3 regions of the Halomonas sp. GD1P12 genome follow, and region 3 is predicted to be linked to each of the others. Evidence: predicted binding sites of a transcription regulator. Region 3 holds the regulator's gene; each other region holds the start of a gene.
What was found. Region 3 encodes LexA, which represses DNA repair genes until DNA is damaged. Its sites were predicted from a motif close to TACTGTNTANNTANACAGTA; they were not measured.

Region 1 (6,988 bases), 240 kb from region 3:
AGCGGTGACCGCCAGGGCGCGGTGAGCTGGCTGGGTGAGCAGGTGGGTCTGGCGCCCAATGCGTGCTACGCCCAGCGCTCGCCGGAGGCGAAAGCACGGCTGCTGGCGGGGCTGGCGTCACCCACGCTCTATGTTGGCGACGGGGTCAACGACACGCTGTGTCTGGCCGCCGCGGGGGTGGGCGTTGCGCCCATGCAGGCAAGCGACGCCGCCCGTGAAGGGGCGGCGGCCCAGCTGCTTCGCCCCGGCGTTGGCGGCGTGGTCGAGCTTCTGCGCTTGGCCAGGCGTACCCGCAACGTCATGCGCCAGAACCTGGTGTTCTCGGCGGTGTACAACACCCTGGCGCTGGGGCTGGTCATCGTCATGGCGGTGCCGCCGCTGGCGGCGGTGCTGGCCATGGCGGCGAGCTCTTTAAGCGTGACGCTGAACGCCGCCCGGCTCGCCTGGGCGCCGGTCGACGGTGACCCCGCAAAGGCCTCGCCATGAGCCGGGTCATCGTCTGGGTCGAGGCGCAGCTTCTATGGCTGGTGATGGCGGTGGCCGCGCTGGGGCTTTTGTACCCGGCGGCGGGCGTGGCGCTGGCGCCGCTGATTGGCCCGCTGCTGGCGCTTTTGATGTTCGTCATCAGCCTGACCTTCGATGCCCATCAGGTCGGCGCGGTGCTGCGCCGCCCCTCGCGGCCGCTGCTGGCGCTTTGTCTGGTGTACGGGCCGATGTCGCTACTGGGCTGGCTGACCGGGCGGCTCTTTTTCGGCACCGGGGCGCTCGCCGCGGGGCAGACGCTTCTGGGCACGCTGCCCACCGACGTGTCATCACCGCTTCTGGTGCTGATGGCGCGGGGCAACGTGGCGATGGCGGCGGTGTTCAACGCGATCACTACGGCACTTTCACCGCTGCTGGTCCCGCTGCTGTTTCTCGCGCTTACCGGCATCGAGCTCGACGTGCCGCTTTTCGCCATCGTGGTCGAGCTTTTACTGATCGTTTTCGTTCCGACGCTTCTGGGCGTGGCGCTGCGCACCCGGTTCAGCACAACGCTTGCCCGCTTTGACGACCGCTACGCGGGGCTGGGCTCTATCATCTATCTGCTGATACTGCTGGCGGTGGTGGGGCCCAACGCCGCGACCATTCTGGGGTACGGCGCCTACGCGCTAGTGATCGCTGCCGCAGCGCTGTGTTTGAACCTGGCAGGCTACGCAGTGGGCACGGCGTCCAGGCTGATCACCAATGAGCGGTCAGAGGTGGTGGCGTATCTCTTTACCACGAGCAAGAAGGAGTTCAGCATTGCGGCGGCGTTCGTCGCGGCCTCCGGGCTTTCGCCGGAGATCGCCATTCCCGCGGCGTTTTTCGCCGTCATCCAGATGATTACCTCGCCGCTGGCGGCCAGACTGCTCGTCCGTCGCCCCACTAGCACTTGGGTGAGCGATAAGCGCTAGCAGTAGCCCAGCGCCTCGCCCAGCCTTGTGGCGTGCTCTTTTACCCAGCCACGGTCGATCGCGCCCCAGCTCTCGATCACGTAGCGGCCGATGTTGTGCCGCTCGCCTTCTTGCCCCTCAAAAACGCAAACGATATCGAGCTCGTCGAGCGACTTGATCGTGTCCTGAGCGGTGCGCCGGGGCATGCCGGTGGCCTCGATCAGTGCCGGCACGCTGGCCACGCCCTGGTCGATCAGGTGGGCGACGTAGAGGCGGCGGTAGAAACTCGATCGGGTCTTGCTCAGTGGCTCATTCAAGGGCTTTGTCATTGGGCGTTCCGGTTCGATGGTTGGGGAGGGCGTTAATCGAAATAAGTGAGCGCGGTCACGCGGGCGTCATCAGGCTGTCACCTGCGGCGCGCAACGTGAAGGGTGAACGTGCCCCACGTTGCCAACCGCCGGAGGGATCACCATGGTAGAGACGACCCATCGCGCCGCGCCAGAGAGCTACGCTCGCCCGGCGCAAAAGGAGAAGCAGGGCCGCCTGCGCCAGTGGCTCACGCTATTGCTGTTAGTCTACTTTCTGATCTGCGCGGTATCCATCGTCGGCGACGGCTTCAAGCTCGCCACCGGCGATCACGCCGAGCGCCTGTTCGAGTTCGCCACCAACCCCTTCGTCGGCCTGATGGTCGGTATCGTCGCCACCGCCCTGATCCAGTCGTCCTCGACGGTGACCTCGGTGATCGTTGGCATGGTGGCCGGGGGGCTGCCGGTCGCGGTGGCGGTACCCATGGTCATGGGGGCGAACATCGGCACCACGGTGACCAATACGCTGGTGAGCCTGGGCCACGTCAACGACAAGAACGAGTTTCGCCGCGCCTTTGCCGCCGCCACCGTGCACGACTTCTTCAATCTGCTGGCCGTGGTGATTTTGCTTCCCATCGAGATCCTGTTCCACCCGCTGGAGCGCATGGCCGGCGCCGTGGCCGGCGTTTTCTATGGCGATGCCGATCTTTCGCTGGATAACGTCAATATCGTGGGCCAGCTGACTCAGCCGGTGACGGACACGGCAGATCAGTTGGTGGCGAGTTTGCCGGCGGTGGCCGGTGGTATCGCCTTGATCGTCATCGGCGTGGCGCTGATTTTTCTCTCCATTCGCTACATCGGCAAGCTGTTGAAGACGCTGATGGTTGGGCGCGCCAGGCAAATCATGCTCAGCGCCATCGGCCGCGGGCCGTTCACCGGCGTGGCCTCCGGGGCGCTGGTGACGATGCTGGTGCAGTCGTCCTCCACGACCACCAGCCTGATGGTGCCCATGGCCGGCTCTGGCGCGTTCACGCTGCGCCAGATCTATCCGTTCACCATCGGCAGCAATATCGGCACCACCATGACGGCGCTGCTGGCCGCCACGGCGATTTCCGGCGCCACGGCGCTGTTGGCGCTGGAGATCGCCCTGGTGCATCTGCTTTTCAATCTGTGCGCCGTGCTGATCATCGGCGGACTGCCGTTTCTGCGTCTGCTACCGGTGAAAGGGGCGCAGTGGCTGGGCCGGGTCGCCGCCGAGCGCAAGGCGCTGGCCGCCGGCTGGGTGCTGGGCGTGTTCATCGCGCTGCCGGCCCTGCTGATCGCTGTTACCGTACTGTAAGGAGGGCGCCATGAGTATTGAACAAGGTTCCAGGCCAAGCCTGCACACCACCTCGACCGCCGAACTCAAGGCGATGTTGAACGACTCGGTGGAGATCATCGACGAAATTCGCGCTGAGCTCGACGCCCGAGAAGCCCAGACTCAGGAGCTCGAAAAGATGGACACCCTGATGGTCGAGGCGAGGCCGAAGCTTCAGGAGATTCGCGGCTTCTTCGCGCTGGTGCTCGACGAGCTCAAGGCGCGGCGCGGCCCGAACCGTTAGCGCTGGCTAGTCGAACAGGTCGCCCTGAGCGCGGGGTGGCCTGAAGTCGCGCGTGTTGAGCCCCTGCTCGGCGCGGGGCTGCATGCCCCATTGACGGCTGGCGCGCTTGAAGCGCTGCTCGATCATGTCGACGAACACGCCTTCACCGCGAAAGCGCTTGCCGAACGCCGCCTCGTTGGTCTTGCCGCCCCGGCACTGGCGAATCAGGCTCATCACCTTGTCGGCGCGCTCGGGATAGTGGGCCATCAGCCACGCCTGGAACAGCGGCGCGACTTCGCGGGGCAGGCGTAGAAGCATCCAGCTCGCGGTGCGCGCGCCGGCGCCGCGGGCCGCTTCGATCAGCCGCTCGATTTCGTGGTCGGTCAGCCCCGGTATCACCGGCGAGATCAACACCCCCACCGGCACCCCGGCGGCGCTGAGTTCGCGAATCACCTTCAGCCGTGCCTGGGGCGAAGCCGCTCGCGGCTCCAGGGTGCGCTTCAAGTCGCCGTCCAGGCTCGTCAGACTCACCAGCACCCGCACCAGCCGGTGCTCGGCCATGCGCTTTAGAAGGTCCAAGTCGCGCAGCACGAGACTTCCCTTGGTCACCAGCGTGACCGGGTGGCGGCATTCGAGCAAAAACGCGAGCAGGCTCCGAGTGGTGCGATATGTCGCCTCGATTGGTTGATAACAGTCGGTGTTGCCGGAAAGATTGATCGGCCGGCAAACGTAGCCGGGTTTCGCGAGTTCGTCGCGCAGGTGCTCGAGCATGCCGGTACGCGCGATCAGCCGGGTTTCGAAATCGAGCCCCGGCGACATGTCCCAGTAGGCGTGCGAGGGCCGAGCGAAGCAGTAGATGCAGCCATGCTCGCAGCCGTGGTAAGGATTGAGCGAGCGATCAAAGGAGAGATCCGGTGAGCTGTTCCACGCAAGCGCGCTCTTGCTTGGCTCCTCGCGTACCTCGGTGGCAAGGCTTAAAGGGGCGTGCTCCTGCCACCAGCCGTCGAATTCCTCGACGCTGACACTCGGCGCAAAGCGGTTGTGCGGGTCGAACGTTGCCCCGCGGCCCTTGTGAACGATACTGCCCGGGGGGAGGGCGCGTGAATCCGACATGACGCTATCCGATCGGCAATAGGTTGACTGTATGAATATACACTATATTACCGCTCATGCTAACGACAACCGCTGGCCGTGGTGAACGGCGTGTCACTGAAATCGCGCTAAACGTTCATCCCGCTGTCATCTGGCGTGGCTAATTTAAGTCTCTCTTAATCAATGACTTGGATGAACAGCATGGTCGCTTTCAAACGCTGCGCGCTCGCGCTTGCTTTAGGGTCCGTTTTTGCCACGCCGGCGCTTGCCCAACCACACGGTGCCAAAAACGTCATTCTGATGATCACCGACGGCGCGGGCATCGAAACCTTCCGCGCCGCCAGCTACTACCGCCACGCAGTGCTGGGCCAGGAAGTGTACGACGACTTCGACACTCAGGTCTTCACCGCCACCTACCCGCTGACCACCGCCACCGAGCCGACCATGAGCGACGAAGGCAAGGTCGAGTTCGACCCCGCCGAGCTCTGGAGCGATGAGGCGGCCGAGGGCGTGGGCTTCGAGGGCAAACTGGGCGACTACGACGGCTATTTCGCCGGCTACAACTACGCCCGCGAGAACTTCACCGACAGCGCCGCCGCCGGCACGGCGCTGGCCACCGGCCAGAAGACCTACAACAGCGCCATCAACTGGTCGAACAATGACGAGCGCATGAAGCACATCGGCGAGTACGTGGTCGAAAGCGGTCGGGCGCTGGGCGTGGTGAGCTCGGTGCAGCTGAGCCACGCGACGCCCGCCGCGTTTCTGGGCCACAGCCCCAGCCGCAACGAATACGCAGCACTCGGTGAAGAGATCATCGATTCCGGACTTGCCACCGTGGTGTTCGGCGCCGGCCACCCGTACTTCGACGACGCCGGTAACGCGGTCGACAATCCGGACGAAGACGCCTTTCGCTACGTGGGCGGCGAAGCCACCTGGCAGCGTGTGCTCGACGGCGACACCGATTACCAGTTGATCGAAAGCCGCGACGACTTCGAGGCGCTGGCCAACGGCGAGCTGACCCTCGAGGCGGACAAGGTGCTGGGCGTGGCGCAGAACCACGCCACGCTGCAGTTCAACCGCCCGGGCGTGGAAGCTGGCAACCTGATCGAGAACGTGCCGAACTTGCCGACGCTGACCCGCGGCGCGCTCGAAGTGCTCAAGCAAAACGACGAAGGCTTTTTCCTGATGGTCGAAGGCGGCGCCGTCGACTGGGCCGCGCACGCCAACAACCTGCCGCGCCTGGTCGAGGAGCAGGTCGATTTCAATGAAGCGGTGGAAGCTGCGGTCGAGTGGGTCGAGGCGAACAGCGACTGGGACGAGACGATGATCATCGTTACCACCGACCACGGCAACGGCCTGCTGCAGGGCCCGGATTCGGATCAGAACGCCTACAGCCCGATCGTAAGCCAGGGCGCCGGCGCGCTGCCGCTGGTACGCTGGCACTCGGATAACCACACCCGCGAGCTCGTGCCGCTTTACGCCCAGGGCGCCGGCGCCGAGTACTTCCTCGATGTGGCCCAGCCCGATGAAGGCCTCTCCACCTACGGTGTGGACGAAAACGCCCAGCAGTGGGTGGACAACACCGATGTATTCCGCGCCGCGATGAACGCGCTCGGTATCGACGAGGACAGCGACACGCCGTAACGTCCCTGTGCAGGCATAAAGCCCCCGGTGAGTAATGGCCGGGGGCTTTTTTGTGCGTGTTTTAGAACGCGTGCGATGAACGTATGCTGACGGTTTTGCCGGGAGTCTTCATGCGCGCCTTCTCGATCATCGCGATTCGCCTTCTCGCCGTCTATCTCGTGACCCGCCCGCTCATGGCGCTGGCGTCGTCGCTGCCCGCGGCCTTCGCTACGGCAGAGGCGTTCGAAGACTGGCGACTACTGTTCTCCGCCAGTCTCGTGCTGCCGTGTTTGCTGGGCGTGCTTTTATGGTTCAAGGCGCCCGCGCTTGCGCAAAGGCTTCACCCGAATGAGTCGGCGTCTGACAGCGTGGTAGGGGAGGCGGGGCTCGTGCGTGCGGGCAGCTTTCTCATCGGCGTGTATCTGGTGGTACAGCACCTGAGCAGTCTGCTTTCCCGCTGGCAGTGGGGCGGGGGGCTCGACATCGGCTCGCTCGCCGCGCTCCTGATCGGCCTGGCGCTGATACCGGGGGCCAGCGCCATGGGTAAACTGTTCCATCGATTGCGGGAATTTTAATGGGCTTGGGAACTCGCCATGCGCTCGCGTGTCGATTTGGGTAAGATGGTACCCGCTACATCTTTGGTATAAGAATGATGGGCTTGTAAAGTCACTGTCGTAAAAGGTCACCGCCGTTTGAGCCCGCGGCATCAGGTCACCGACATTGGTTAAAGAGGTCGTTAGTCATATGAGAACTCCCCATGACGTGCTCAACGAGTGGATGCAGGCAATCAACAACGCCGACGTCGAAGCGCTGCTGTCGCTCTACGATGAGAACGCCGTACTGATTCCCACCTTTTCCAACCGTATTTCCAACACCCGCGAGAAGCATCGCGACTATTTCGAGCGCCTGGGCGCGCGCCCGGGTCTGAGCATCACGCTGCACGAAAAGACCCTGATCATTCAGGAAGTCTCCGAAA
Region 2 (6,988 bases), 1.4 Mb from region 3:
TTTTTAATTGATGCCCTAGGAGGGTTGGTTTATGACGGAGCAACGTTCGCTAGATCCCAAAAATGATCCCGTACATGCCGCTCATGAAGTCGTTCTTGAGATGATCAGGTCCGACCAAATCATTTCGTCCGGAAATACCGCTTACGGAACCATGAGAGGTGAGCAGCTCGCCGATACCGCTATCGCTGCTCACAAGAAGTTGGTCGAGTACTACAAGACGTTGTCGTGAGCTGATCCAGGCCAACCCGCAACGCATTCGCCAGATTGATGGCCGCTTCGCTGAGGACTTTGCCGGGCGTGCTTTGCTTTGCCAAAGCGCCCACGACCTCAACCATCACGCCTTCGGCCAAGGCTTGTTGGCGTGCCGTGAGCTGAAAAGCTGAGGCTTGGGAGTCGGTGTCTTTAGGCGCCGTTGCGTCAGGCTTGATCGCCTTGATCGACCACGTGTGGCTAGGTGCTTTTTCATCGAGCTGGAAAGTGGCGGTGGTATCAGTTGCGCCCAGCTCGTTGGCGCCACGGATGACGTCGAGAAGCTCATCGAGTGTCATTGTTTGTTGCTGGCAGGTGGCGTTAAAGCTTTCGAGTCCAAGCCGCGCAACGTCGACAGAGAGTGGGCCTTGGGTTTCCTCGATAGTGACGTGTTGCACCGTGATGCGCGGTGAGGTTTCAGCAGGTGTGGCCATGGCAGTGGCTCCCTTGCAAAGTGAAATGAAGTGAAAGACATCGATAGAATGGTACCGAACGGTGACCATGTCAATAGTTGAGAGGACATAATGGTTTCATTGGGTGAAAGGCTTAGGGAAGAGAGGGAGCGTCTGGGGATGTCTCAAACCCAGTTCGGTGACCTTGCCCATGTAACTAAAAAGTCCCAAATGCTTTACGAAGCTGACCAGCGCAGCCCGAAAGGCGACTACTTGACCGCCATCGCTTCGCAAGGAGTCGATGTGCAGTACATCTTGACCGGGAACCGGACGGTTTCTTCAAATGTTGAATTGCTCGACCTGGCTGAAGGCATGGCTTCGATACCGATGTACGACATAGAAGCCGCCGCCGGCGCCGGGCGCAGCTTTGAGGGCGAGCCGATCAAGACGACCTTGCAGTTCCCGCGTAGCGAGTTGACCGCTCAGGGGCTCGACCCGGCGCAGATCGTGGGCGTGCAGGTGCGGGGGGATTCGATGGACGGCACCCTGGCGGATGGCGACTGGGTGCTGGTGAACCGGGCGGCTCGCGATCCGAAGCAGGAAGGGGTGTTCCTGCTGCTGGTGAGTGGGGAGCGGCGGATCAAGCGTGTTCAGCGGTTGGCCGGGGGCGCGCTGTACCTGATTAGTGATAACGAGCTGTACCAGCCGGAGATGATCAAGCCACAGGATATGGGAGATTTGGAGATTCTGGGGCGGTGCGAGATTCGGATTGGGCGGGTGGTGTGATGAAATATTATCCCCCTAAGCATCGTGCTAAGTCGTTCACTTGTCCATTCTGCGATGTTTATTCCAAAGTCGCCTGGTTTAACTGGCAATTGAACCAAGTCAGAACTCTTGTTGAGAGAGCCCAGTGTCAGCATTGCGGTGGTGCAACTTTATGGTTTGGTACGGAATACCGTGAACTTTCTGGGCAACTAATTTTTCCTTTGATTTCAGGCGCCCCTTTTCCTCATCAGGATATGCCTGAAGATGCGAAAAAAGATTATTTAGAAGCACGTGATGTTCTTCCACACTCTTCGAGAGCCGCAGCAGCTTTACTTCGCCTAGCACTTCAGCGCTTATGTATTCACCTTGGTAAAAACTCGAAAATCGATAGGGCCATTGGTGAGCTCGTTCAAGATGGTTTGCCTCAAGCCGTACAAAAAGCACTCGATGCTATTCGAATTATTGGTAATGAGTCTGTTCACCCAGGTGAGCTGAAAGATGAAGATATCGATAAAAGCGTTGGCTCCATGTTTGAGCTTTTGAACTTTATTGTTCAAGACAGGATTACCCGATTTAAAGAGATTGACGCGCTTTATGAGAGTTTGCCTGAGGGTAAGCGGCAGGGGGTTGAGAAGCGTGATTCATCTAATTGATTACTATAATTAAGGTAACTGTATGAGTTATGAAGAGTCCAGCGGTTTTTTTTGTGAGTTAAAGCCAATAACAGTTGCTAATAATATAGCTTCTGATTTGAAGCTTGTGAATAATTATTACTTCAAGGTTGTTGGGCATCATAAGTTCAAAGTTATGGGTTATAATGCTAATGGGCTGATGAAAGAGGGCGAAGCTGAGCTTGTAAAAGACGATGAATTTGATCAAGATGATATTCAAGGCTCTTTTATAGAAAATAATAAAGAAATCAAATTTAAAATAGAGCCTTTGAATCTGTTTAAAGAAAGTGTTTTCTTTGGATCAGGTGTATGGATTGAATATGGCGAAAACAATAACCCTAGGCAAAAATATAATATTAGAATTTGGGATGCTTCTTTTTATAATCAAGATCCTAGTTTTCTAAATCAACTGTTTGGCGTTAATAAAGAGCTTGAGTCGAGAATTCATTATTTTAACGAAAGCTTTAAGAAGCAAGAGGTTGGTTTAACAAAATTGTCGAAGCAAATTGAAGACGCATATTCTAATATGCAGTCTTACAACGAGCATAGTGATTCTTTGGCTGAAAGTCTGGCAGAAGCAAAAAATCTTCTAAAGAATGTGAATAATATCCACAATAATCTTGAAAAGAATAGAGCGTATTTAGACATTTTAATAGGTGATAACGAAAAGCTTACCTATGATGCCAAATCAATTTTAGAAAAAGCTGCAGCGGTAACCTCTGCATCAGAAAGCGTACAGAAAAAAGCTGATGAAGTGCTTGGGAGTGCTGTAACTGTTCAGTTGGCGAAGTCATTTAAAGAACGTAAAGAGGCTGCAGCTGCACTAAGAGTTACGTATGATATTATTTTTTATGCTTCTCTTGGCGTCGGTTTAATTATTGCGCTATCTCTGTTTGCTTGGTCAGACTTTGAGCCTAATGATTTTTGGAGTTACGTCCACTTCTTTTTAACTAGATTAACTCTTTTTGGTGTGCCTCTCTGGCTTGGTGTATTTGCTTCAAAAAAATCTTCGCTTCTTACTAGGCTAGAGGAGTTTTATGCTCAAAAACAAACTTTAGCTGAGTCTTATGAAGGTTATAAGTCAAGATTGTTAGAGATCGGAGATGAAGTTTCTGAAGATTTGAAAGAGTTGATGAGAATAAATCTTCTCTCTATTAGTCGAGATTCTCAAATGGTTATTGATGGAGCAGCTAAAGAAAAACATAGCCCTATCGAGCAGTTGTTACTTTGGCGTAAAAATAAAGAAAGTGAATAAAAGGAATTTTGTTAGGTTGGTGGGTATTTGCAGGGTATACAAATGATCGGTTTTACTTATCAAGTAACAGGTAGCGTTATTAAGGATTTTCTAGCTAGTAAGGGAGTCTCAAAGCAAAGTCCAATGTGTTTTAGCGGCGAAATAAGTATTTCAGTTTTCGATCCGCATGGGGAACTTTCGGGCCGAGTCCAAGGATTAGCCCCGGCGGTAAGTGTGATTCATGAGCTACCAGATGGCTCCCAGCGCGGTTATGGAACAGTGCTTGCGTCACCTTGAGCAAGAGGTTGCCATCATTAAGGAAACGACGGCCACCAAGGAAAGCTTGGCCAAGACCGAAACCAACATTATTAAATGGAATGTGGGTATCATCGTGGCGGTCTCTGCCTTGGTGTTTGCTATCATCCGGTTTGCGGGCGGCTAACTGCCGTCCAACTGTTCCTTTTTAGCCTGACTACCCGCCTAAAATTGCTCCTAGCGCTGCTACCAGTGCTGGATGCTTGGACATCTCCCATAGGTCTGTTTTCCACTTTTGCTTCTGCTCGGACGGGATGTTCTGCGATTGGTCGATTGCCCGCTCTAGCTGTTGAAAGTAATGGTTTACCTCGGTGTTTTGCACAGAAACGGTTGCATACCCGTTCGTAGTGGCGATCGCCGATTGGTTAAATGAGCCACTGAAGTGATTATTAACGGTTTGAGGTGGCTGTTTGGGTACTCCTATGTCGCTGGGTTCTAATGTTCGTATGCCAAGTGGGGTTAAATGAGCAACATGGCATCCAATTACTGTTCGAACGATCCCTTGTTCGTGAAGCATGCCCACTACATTTTCGACTTGTGACCATGGTATCCCTAGCTCTGAGGCTATTTGTTTCATATCGACCATACCGTTATTTCCTTGGTCATACTCACTCAGCATCCGGTTGGCAATTGCCTGCTTAATTTGCTGTGTATTCATTTCTATTTCTCTCGATGTATAGACTAATGAAAATTCATAGTCGCATAAATTTTGATCAAAATCCGCAAACTCATAACCCTTGAGTGCTGGGATTTTTTTCAGTAATAAGTTCTAGGATTCGGCGCAGTGCGGCGCATCACTCGTGCTAGAGTCAGCAAGGGAACGCGGATGCGAGTGAGCTACTTTGGGCCGATCATATTGGGTTTTACTCCATTGGCCGACCCCTCATCTGTATAAGCCCGCATCAACTCCCCCCACTGCGTCGTATACCGTGGGCTTCGGTGCGCGCACCGCAAATGCCACGGCGCGTGCTTCTCCGGTAGTCCCAAGCGCACCGTGCCTTTCCCCATCTTCTCGTTCAGTTCGTCCATCGTGGCCATGAGCTTCTGGCTGCGCTGGCGGTCTTCTTCCGTTTGCGGTGTGTCCATCAGGCTGAGCTGTTGGCGGTGCTGGTCGGTGAGGTCCAGCATCATCACGCCGGCTTTCTTGTAGCCGTACTTGGGCCGGTAGATGCGGTTCAGGCCTTCGCTTGCGGCGTGGAGGATCTCGCGGGTGTCCTGGGTGGGGCGTTCGAGTTCGACGACCACGCTAGGGGAGTACTGCGGCTGGTCCGGCCGGAAGCGGTCCGTCTTGAGGAATACCAGCACCGCCCGGGCGAGGCTCTTTTGCGCGCGCAGCTTTTCGGCGCCGCGCTGGGCGTGGTGGCGGATCGCCCCGGCGAGGTCGCTGAGGTTGCCGGTGGAGCGCCCGAACGATCGGCTGGTCATGATGCGCTTTTTGGGCTCGGCCAGGTCGTTCATTTCCAGGCAGCTGATCCCGCGCAGCTCAAGCACCGTGCGTTCCATGTTCACGCTGAACTTGCGGCGCAGGCGCTTGGCATCCGCTTCACGGAGATCCCACGCCGTTTTGATGCCCATGACTTGCAGGCGCTCGGTGAGGCGGCGGCCGACGCCCCACACGTCGCCCACGTCGATCTGTTGGAGCAGAGCGCGGGCCTCGGCAGTGTCCGCGTGGAGGATGCATACGCCCGGGTAGCCCGGGTGCTTCTTGGCGATGCGGTTGGCCAGCTTGGCGAGGGTATGGGTGGCGGCCACGCCGACGCAAACCGGAATGCCGGTATAGCGGCCCACCTTCCAGCGCAGGCCCTTGGCGTGGTGTAGCAGGGCCTCGGGCTCGAAGCCGTCCATGCGCACGAACATCTCGTCGATGGAGTAGGGCTCCACGCCGGCGGTTTCTTCCTCGAGGATGCTTTGCACCCGGTGAGACATGTCGCCGTAGAGCTCGTAGTTGGAGGAGTAGAGGATGATCTCGCCGCGTTCGACCTGGTGGCGTACCAGGTGCGCGGGCGTGCCCATCTCGATACCCAGCGCCTTCAGCTCGTTGGAGCGGGCGATGATACAGCCGTCGTTGTTGGACATGATGCCCACCGGGCGGCCCTTGAGCTTGGGGTTGAACACGCGCTCGCAGCTCACGTAAAAATTATTGCAGTCGACCAAACCAATCATTCTTAACCTCCCTGTTGTGTAAGACTGTCGTTTTATACAGTATTAGACAATGAGAAGGCGAGAGGCAAATTCGCCGGGACGAACCGCAGAACAGGACGACGACATGCGCGTGAACTATCTAGGCCCCGCCGTAGTGGGGGTGGAGCATCCGGCGGTGGTGGATTTCGACCAGCGCCGATTTTTGCCGAGCCATTTTCTGGTGGAAGTTGGCGAGGATGCCGCGCCCGGCGGGCCGTGGATGGAAGGCGACGTACTGGTGGTGGATGAGGCGCGCTCGTATGGCCACGCGGATCTGGTGGTGGCCGAGGTAGGCGGCGAGTACCGGCTGTTCAAGACCCACCGCGTGGGCGAGCGCTGCCGCCTGCTACCCGCCACCGGCGGCGAGGGGTGCTTCATCAAGGCGGAGCAGTTCAAGGGGGTGGTGGTCCGGCAGGCGCGGTGCTGGGCGGTGTAGGTGATCGCTGACGATGCGTGTCCTTTTCTGCTTACGGCGAAGTGACTCAAGGTTTGCCACGTTGAAAGTGTCGCCTGAAAGCACGCGGTTTACCGCCCGAGAACTGCGACGGATGAGCACCCGCCAAGGAGGGCGGGCCTACACGAAAAAGCCCCGGCTGAAGACCGGGGCTTTGGATTACGGCGATCCGCTGTTTTGCTTTAAGAGCTCTTGGACAGTTTTGAAGCACTCTGATACGGTTTCGTTAGTCCCTTTTTCTTCTGATCCTTGAATACCGCCATAAATTTGTGATGAGAACTTTAGGCCAGTGATCCAGAGGGTGATGCCTAAGACGGCCATTAATGTAGTAGGTAAAAACAGAAGTAGATATATAGTCCAATGCCCCGAGTTGGCTATATCAGCATCTAACTCTATCCATTGGAAGAGATTCAATATTTCACGCGTTTGTGGCAATGAGAAAAAACCAACCAAGAAAATTATGATAGCACCAGTAACGGATAACTTGAGGAAGTTTTTAGATGCCGTTTTGGTACGCGTGATGATTTGCTCGACTTGTTGCGTACCTTGGGTATGACGAGCAACCTTGTCACGATTCAGATCATCATCATGCCGCTGACGAAGCTTTTTGCCGACTTCGTCTGACTGTTCTGGAGTTTCCGTTCCCGTCCAATCTTCTTCATTGTAATCGTCAGGGCTAGAACGCTTGTCTAGCCCCAATGGCTCGGTGTTTTCTTCATTCGAATCA
Region 3 (6,988 bases):
CTGAAAGTGCGCCGGGTCGACGCTCGGGCCGATCAAAGGCGTCGGGTCGAGCTTCCAGTCGCCGGTGTGCAATACCCGGTAGCCGCCGGCGAGCATCATGATCGCGCAGCTCTCGGGAATCGAGTGGGTCATCAGTAAATAGCGCAGCGTGAACGGGCCCTCTTCGAGGGCATCGTTGGGCTCGATCACGCGAATCGCGGCGCTTGAAAGATTGTGTTCGGCAAACTTGTGACGGAGTAACCCGGCGGCCAGGGGCGTGGCGTAGATCGGGCACTGCCATTTGGGCCAAAGCCAAGCGACCGCGCCGATGTGATCCTCATGGCCATGGGTGATGTAGAGCGCTTTAGGGGTAATCTCAAGCTCGGCCAGCGTATCGGTGCTGGGCACCTGTAGCGGAGCGCTGGGAAGATCCTGTCGAATCATCATCCCGCAATCAATGGCGATCCAGTGACCATCGAAACCATAAAGCGTCAGGTTCATTCCTATTTCACCGCAGCCCCCAAGCGGCAAAATGCGCAGGGGCGGTCGGCGTCGGGGGCGAAGTTGAACGCGGGATGGATCCATTGATTTTGAACAGCCTGAAAAGTAAGACTTTAACTATACGGTAAGGCGGGGGCGGCTAACAATCCTGGCAGTGTTCCCGATCGCCGCTTGCGCTACACTAACGCCCCCCAAGGCCTCAACGGTTCTTGACGACCCCGTCGGGTCGCGTCTTCGAAACGTGTATCAAGAGTGTATTCATGTCGCATTATTACCGTTTAGTGGTTTCCTGCCCCGATCAGGTAGGCATCGTGGCGCGCGTGTCGAGCTTCATTGCTCAGCACGGCGGCTCCATCACCGAGGCGAGCCAGCACTCGGATCTGCAAACGGGCCGATTTTTCATGCGCTACGAGATTCTCGCCGACTCCATCGGCATGAGCGCGGCCGAGCTCGAACAGGCGTTTGCGCCCATCGCCAACGCGTTTTCGATGCAGTGGGCGCTGGTCGATACCCAAAAGCGGCGCCGGGTCGTGATCATGGTGTCGAAAGAGTCCCACTGCCTGGTCGATCTGCTCTACCGCTGGCAGGCTGGCGAGCTCGACTGCGACATCGTGGGCATCATCTCCAACCACCCGGACATGCGCGCGCTAAGCGAGTGGTACGGGATCGATTATCACCACATCGCGGTCGACCCCAGCGACAAGCAGCCCGCGTTCGATGCGGTGCAGCGCCAGGTCGAGGCGCTCGAGGCGGACTGCATCGTGCTGGCGCGCTACATGCAGATTTTGCCGCCGGCGCTCTGTAGCCAATACGCCGGCCAGATCATCAACATCCACCACAGCTTTTTGCCGTCGTTTGCCGGTGCCAAGCCCTATCACCAGGCGTTCGAGCGCGGCGTGAAGCTGATCGGCGCGACCTGCCACTACGTGACCGAAGAGCTCGACGCCGGCCCGATCATCGAACAAGACATCCACCGCGTCAGCCACTGTCACACGCCCACGGATCTGGTGCGCTTTGGCCGCGACGTGGAGAAGTCCGTGCTCGCCCGCGGGCTCAGGTGGCACCTGGAAGATCGCGTGCTGATCGACGGCAACAAGACGGTCGTCTTCAACTAAAAAACGGGGCACGAAAGTGCCCCGTTTTTGGTTTATAAGCTTGAGGATGACAATACGGGCCGCCGTGCCGGGCTGACCGTAGCGAGGGTCTTTCGCCATGGATGGCGAAAGTAGCGCCCAGGGAAGGGTTCACAGCGCCCTCGCGCAGGGTTGCCCGGCACCGCCACATTTCCCTGTCTCAATCGATAGGTCAATTAACCCAGCGCCTGGCCACTGCCGCCGCGAATCACGCCAACGCCGACACCTTCGATATCGAGCTGCTGGGTGCGAAGATCGATTTCGATCGGAGCGAAATCGCTGTTCTCGGCGTGCAGCGTGACCTGGTGGCCGTCGCGGCGAAAACGCTTGACGGTGACTTCGTCCTCGAGGCGCGCCACGACGATCTGGCCGTCGCGTACCCGCTCGGTGCGGTGTACCGCCAGCAGGTCGCCTTCCAGAATGCCGATATCCTTCATCGACAGCCCGCGTACGCGCAGCAGGTAGTCGGCCTTCGGCGTGAAATACTCCGCCGGCAGCGGGCAGTAACGATCGATGTGTTCGGCGGCCAGAATCGGGCTGCCCGCGGCCACTTCGCCGATGATCGGCAGCCCCTGGGTCGCGGATTCGACGCTGTCGCTGGCTTCAGCGGCGGATTCCGCTGCTTCCACCCCTTCCTGATTGGGCAGGCGGATGCCGCGGGAGGTGTGGCGAATGATACGGATGGCGCCCTTGCGCTCGAGCGCGCGCAGGTGCTCTTCGGCCGCGTTGGGTGAGCGAAAGCCCAGCGCTTTGGCGATTTCGGCGCGGGTGGGTGGGTAGCCGTACTCGTTCATGGTCTTCACGATAAAATCGAATACGTGCTGCTGACGAACGGTAAGAGGACGAGGCATGGCTGACTCCAGGGTAAAAGGTAACTATAAAAAATGACTTAAATATATGTGTTTAAGTATACAGTATGTTCCTCTGTCCAGTATATGACTCAAGCCACGGATTATAAAGCCGTTCGCCTTTAAAAGAGGGCATATCAGGGTTTCGCACGATTGAGCCCGGCGTTTTAATGACCTACTATTTCGCGATGTTTTAAACACTCGTTTTCTGGAGGGCGCCATGGCGCAGTCTGATACCGTCACGCGTATTCTGGATACGGCGGAGGTGCTGTTCGCCGAGCGTGGCTTTGCAGAGACCTCTCTGCGCAACATCACTAGCAAGGCGCGGGTGAACCTGGCGGCGGTGAACTACCACTTCGGTTCGAAAAAGGCGCTGATTCAGGCGGTGTTTGCGCGCTATCTCGACCCCTTCAGCCAACGCTTTCACGAAGCGCTGGATGAGCTGCACGCCCGCTATGGTGATGATGAGATTCCTCTGGAAGTACTGCTCGAAACCATGGCCACGACGGTGTTGACCGTGCCGGCCGAGCGCAACAGCTTGAAAGTGTTCATGCGCCTGCTGGGGCTCGCCTACAGTCAGGCTCAGGGCCACCTTCGCCGCTATATCCAGGAGCAGTACGGCGATGTCTTCACTCGCTTTGTCGAGCTCGTTCGCCGCGCCACACCCGGCCTGCCCGACGCCGAGCGCTTCTGGCGGCTGCACTTCATGCTCGGCACGGTGATCTTCACGCTCTCCGGGCTCGATGCGCTGCGCGACATCGCGGCCAAGGAGTACAACGAGCAGGTCTCGGTACGTGATCTGGTGCGCCGACTGCGCCCGGTGGTCGTTGCCGCCATGAACGCGCCGCTTCCCCCGGCGATCGAGGAGGCTCATCATGGCCACGCCCATTCTGGCTGAGCTGCCGCCAACCGAGGCGCCATGGCTTGAAATCGACCTCACCGAGCAGCGCCTTCGCGCCTGGCAGGGAACGCGGGTGGTTCACGAATGCACGGTGTCGTCCGGTGCAAACGGGGTGGGGCAACACGAAGGCAGCGGCCAGACGCCTGGCGGCTGGCACTACGTGCGCGCCTCGATCGGCCAGGGCCTGCCGGAAAACGCGGTGTTTCGCGGGCGCCGCTTTACCGGTGAAGTTTTTAGTCCCACTTTGGGTGAACAAAATCCTGATCGTGACTGGATTTTGACGCGTATTCTTTGGCTCTGCGGGCTCGAGCCCGGGGTCAACCGTGGCGGATCCGTCGACTCCCAACGCCGCTATATCTATCTGCACGGCACTCCACCACATGAGCCCATGGGCGTTGCGGCGTCCCACGGCTGTGTGCGCCTGAGAAATCAGGACCTGCTGTGGGTATTCGAGGTCGCCGTGCCGGGTACGCCGGTTTGGCTTCATACCTGACCCACGACCCGCCGGTTTTGTTTGAGCGCGGCGATCGACTAGAATGAGCGCCCGTTTTGTTGGATAGATGCCGATGACGCAACCGCTTGGCCCGGTCATGCTCGACCTCGAAGGGCCCTTTATCACGCGCGCCGAAAAAGCGCTTCTGGCCGATACCGCCGTGGGCGGGGTGATCCTGTTTTCACGCAACGTCGAAAGCGCCGAGCAGGTCAGCGCACTGTGCCAGGACATACGCCGCATTCGACCCGATCTGCTGCTCGGTATCGACCAGGAGGGCGGTCGTGTCCAGCGCATCAAATCCGGCGTGACGCGCCTGCCTGCCATGGCGCGTATCGGCGAGCTTTACGCCGAAGACCCGGAGCAGGGCGGGCAGCTGGCAAGCGACACCGGCTGGCTGTTGGGCATGGAGATGGCAGCCTGCGGGCTCGACCTGAGCTTCGCGCCGGTGCTCGATGTGGAGAGCGGAGTGTCGAGCGTGATCGGCGATCGCAGCTTCAGCGACAACCCGGAGCACGTCGCCGCGCTCGGCGCTCGCTTCATCCACGGCCTCCACGAGGCGGGCATGGCCGCCATCGGCAAGCACTTTCCCGGCCACGGCGGCATCGAAGCCGACACCCACGTGACGCTTGCCGAAGATTCCCGCTCCCTTGCTGCGCTCAAGGCCCGGGATCTGTTGCCATTTACCCGCCTGGCCTCGCAGCTCGACGGCGTCATGCCCGCTCACGTGGTGTATTCGGCGTTCGATCCGCGCCCGGCGGGCTTCTCTCCCGCTTGGCTTGGGATGCTTAGAGAATCGCTCGGTTTCAAGGGCGCCATCTTTTCTGATGATCTCACCATGGCCGGGGCCCACGTAGCGGGCAGCCCCGTCGATCGCGCCCAGGCGGCGCTGGCCGCGGGCTGCGACATGCTTTTGGTATGCAACGACCGCGACGCCGCGCTCGAGGTGGTAGGTCACTGCCAGGCGCTTGGCAACAAGCGCATCGGCAAGTTGCGCTACGCCCGCGCGCGGCCGGATCTCAAGGCGCTGTCCGCGCTCAAGCGCTGGCGCCGCACGAATGCAAGGCTTGGCGAGCTAGTCGATTAACACACGGCGCGCCCAACTCGACACCTCTTTAGACTCTCGAAGCGCGGGCGGCTGATCGCGCTTCGTTTTTTTGCTACCGCTACCGGAGCCCATGATGGCCAAACTCGATAAAGAAGCGCTCGAATCATTGGATTCGATGCGCGAACTGATGGATAACGCCGACTGCCTGATCACCCAGGCCCAGGTCGAAGAGGCGCTGGACCGCATGGCAGAGGCCATTACCGCGGATTTGGGCGACAAGCTGCCGGTTTTTTACTGCGTGATGAACGGCGGTCTGATCACCACCGGCCACCTGCTGACGCGTCTGGGCTTTCCGCTGGAAGTGGATTACCTGCACGCCACGCGCTATCGCAACGAGCTGCGCGGCGGCGAGCTTTTCTGGCGCGTCTCGCCGGAGGTGCCGATGGCCGGGCGTCACGTGGTGATCATCGACGATATTCTCGATGAAGGCGCCACACTCGCCGCGATTTTGAAGTATTGCGAAGAGGCCCAGGCGGCCAGCGTCACGACCGCGGTGCTGGTCGATAAAAAGCACGATCGCAAGGCCGTGCCCGGGCTCAAGGCGGACTACTGCGGCCTGGAGGTGGCGGACCGCTATGTGTTCGGCTTTGGCATGGATTACAAGGGCTACTGGCGCAACGCCCCGGGCATCTTTGCGCCCAAGGGCCTTTGAGGCGTTTTCGATCGTACTGTTTAACGGGGTGAGAAGCGCCGCGCCAGTCCCGTTTCAGCGATCATGCGCGTCGAGATCTCCTCGATCGAGAAGCGCGTGGTGTCGATAAACGGAATGCTCATCGCCCGGTAGAGCGACGCCGCCTGTTCGACCTCCTGCACGCACTGATCGATCGAGCTGTAGCGGCTGTTCGGGCGGCGCTCGTTGCGAATCGCCGAGAGCCGTCGCGGGTCGATGGTCAGCCCAAAAAGCTTGTGGCGGTGAGGGGCGAGCACCCTGGGAAGCTTGAGGCTTCCGTCCTCGTCCAGATCGTCGTCGGTCAGCGGGTAATTGGCCGCACGGATGCCGAATTGCAGCGCGAGATACAGTGAGGTGGGGGTCTTGCCACAGCGCGACACGCCCACCAGGATCACGTCCGCCTGATCGTACTGGTGGGTGCGCGCGCCATCGTCGTTATCGAGCGCAAAGTGCACCGAGTGGATGCGATCCATGTAAACGTCGTCGCTGCCGATGGCGTGGGTGCGGCCCACGCTGTAGGAGGAGTGGGTCGCAAGCTCCTGCTCCAGCGGCTCGAGGAAGGTCGAAAAGACGTCGACCTTGAAGCCTTCGGCGCGACGGATCACATCGCGAATGTCCTGATCGACGATGGTGTCGATGATGATCGGGCGCTGGCCGTCGCGGTTGGCGGTGGCGTCGATGATGTCTGCCAGCGCCTGGGCCTTTTCGATCGTATCGATGTAGGGCTTGGTCAGCATCGTGATCTCGACGCCGCTGAACTGCGCCAGAAGGCTTCGTCCCAGACTTTCGGCGGTGATGCCCGTCCCGTCGGAAATGAAAAACGCCGTGCGTTTCATGTCGTTCTCCTGCCTGTGAATTCAAGCGCTATTCTTACCGCTTCATCGCGCCAGCACAACGTGTCGCAAACGCGAAGCCAAAGGCCGCTCGCAGGCGCCCGACTACAGAAAAGCCCTTCAATGCCGCTATGTTGTAAAAAACCTTCAGTGACTTGTTACTTAGACTAATGGCGAATACGAGGGGCGGGTGATAGGGTGACACGCTCGATGACAGTGACCGACATGACGGGGTTGCCCCGTCACCTGGTTCAAGGCGCGGTGGACGTTAGCCGTTGAAGACAAAAGGGGTGTTGCGTGCAAGAGTACATTGTGTGGTTCGAGCAGTTGGGCATGAACGACGTCGAGCGCGTGGGCGGCAAGAACGCCTCGCTCGGCGAGATGATCTCCAACCTGGCGGAAGCCGGTGTCACCGTCCCTGGCGGCTTTGCCACCACCGCTCATGCCTATCGCGAATTTCTCGCCCATGAAGGCTTGAACGACCGTATCAACGCGCTGCTGGCGCGTCTGGACGTCGACGACGTC

Region 1: the regulator LexA is predicted to act here: its motif matches at 4,436-4,455, upstream of OCT39_RS06440 (PA0069 family radical SAM protein).
Region 2: the regulator LexA is predicted to act here: its motif matches at 5,812-5,831, upstream of OCT39_RS14095 (Y-family DNA polymerase).

Annotation. Positions count from the first base shown of each region.
Region 1 covers NZ_CP107007.1:1,380,979-1,387,966, forward strand. Annotated here, with positions in the region: gene OCT39_RS06415 (heavy metal translocating P-type ATPase) at 1-486, shown strand, start outside; gene OCT39_RS06420 (bile acid:sodium symporter family protein) at 483-1,433, shown strand; gene OCT39_RS06425 (winged helix-turn-helix domain-containing protein) at 1,430-1,741, opposite strand; gene OCT39_RS06430 (Na/Pi symporter) at 1,884-3,056, shown strand; gene OCT39_RS06435 (hypothetical protein) at 3,067-3,318, shown strand; gene OCT39_RS06440 (PA0069 family radical SAM protein) at 3,325-4,410, opposite strand; gene OCT39_RS06445 (alkaline phosphatase) at 4,591-6,033, shown strand; gene OCT39_RS06450 (hypothetical protein) at 6,144-6,587, shown strand; gene OCT39_RS06455 (nuclear transport factor 2 family protein) at 6,757-6,988, shown strand, end outside.
Region 2 covers NZ_CP107007.1:3,066,131-3,073,118, reverse strand. Annotated here, with positions in the region: gene OCT39_RS14125 (hypothetical protein) at 180-683, opposite strand; gene OCT39_RS14120 (S24 family peptidase) at 822-1,427, shown strand; gene OCT39_RS14115 (DUF4145 domain-containing protein) at 1,427-2,059, shown strand; gene OCT39_RS14110 (hypothetical protein) at 2,082-3,332, shown strand; gene OCT39_RS14105 (hypothetical protein) at 3,553-3,753, shown strand; gene OCT39_RS14100 (hypothetical protein) at 3,784-4,284, opposite strand; gene OCT39_RS14095 (Y-family DNA polymerase) at 4,464-5,789, opposite strand; gene OCT39_RS14090 (hypothetical protein) at 5,893-6,243, shown strand; gene OCT39_RS14085 (hypothetical protein) at 6,421-6,988, opposite strand, start outside.
Region 3 covers NZ_CP107007.1:1,622,752-1,629,739, forward strand. Annotated here, with positions in the region: gene OCT39_RS07605 (ribonuclease J) at 1-480, opposite strand, end outside; gene purU (formyltetrahydrofolate deformylase) at 741-1,595, shown strand; gene lexA (transcriptional repressor LexA) at 1,790-2,464, opposite strand; gene OCT39_RS07620 (TetR/AcrR family transcriptional regulator) at 2,682-3,359, shown strand; gene OCT39_RS07625 (L,D-transpeptidase) at 3,337-3,855, shown strand; gene nagZ (beta-N-acetylhexosaminidase) at 3,929-4,939, shown strand; gene OCT39_RS07635 (hypoxanthine-guanine phosphoribosyltransferase) at 5,034-5,612, shown strand; gene OCT39_RS07640 (pyruvate, water dikinase regulatory protein) at 5,633-6,466, opposite strand; gene ppsA (phosphoenolpyruvate synthase) at 6,761-6,988, shown strand, end outside.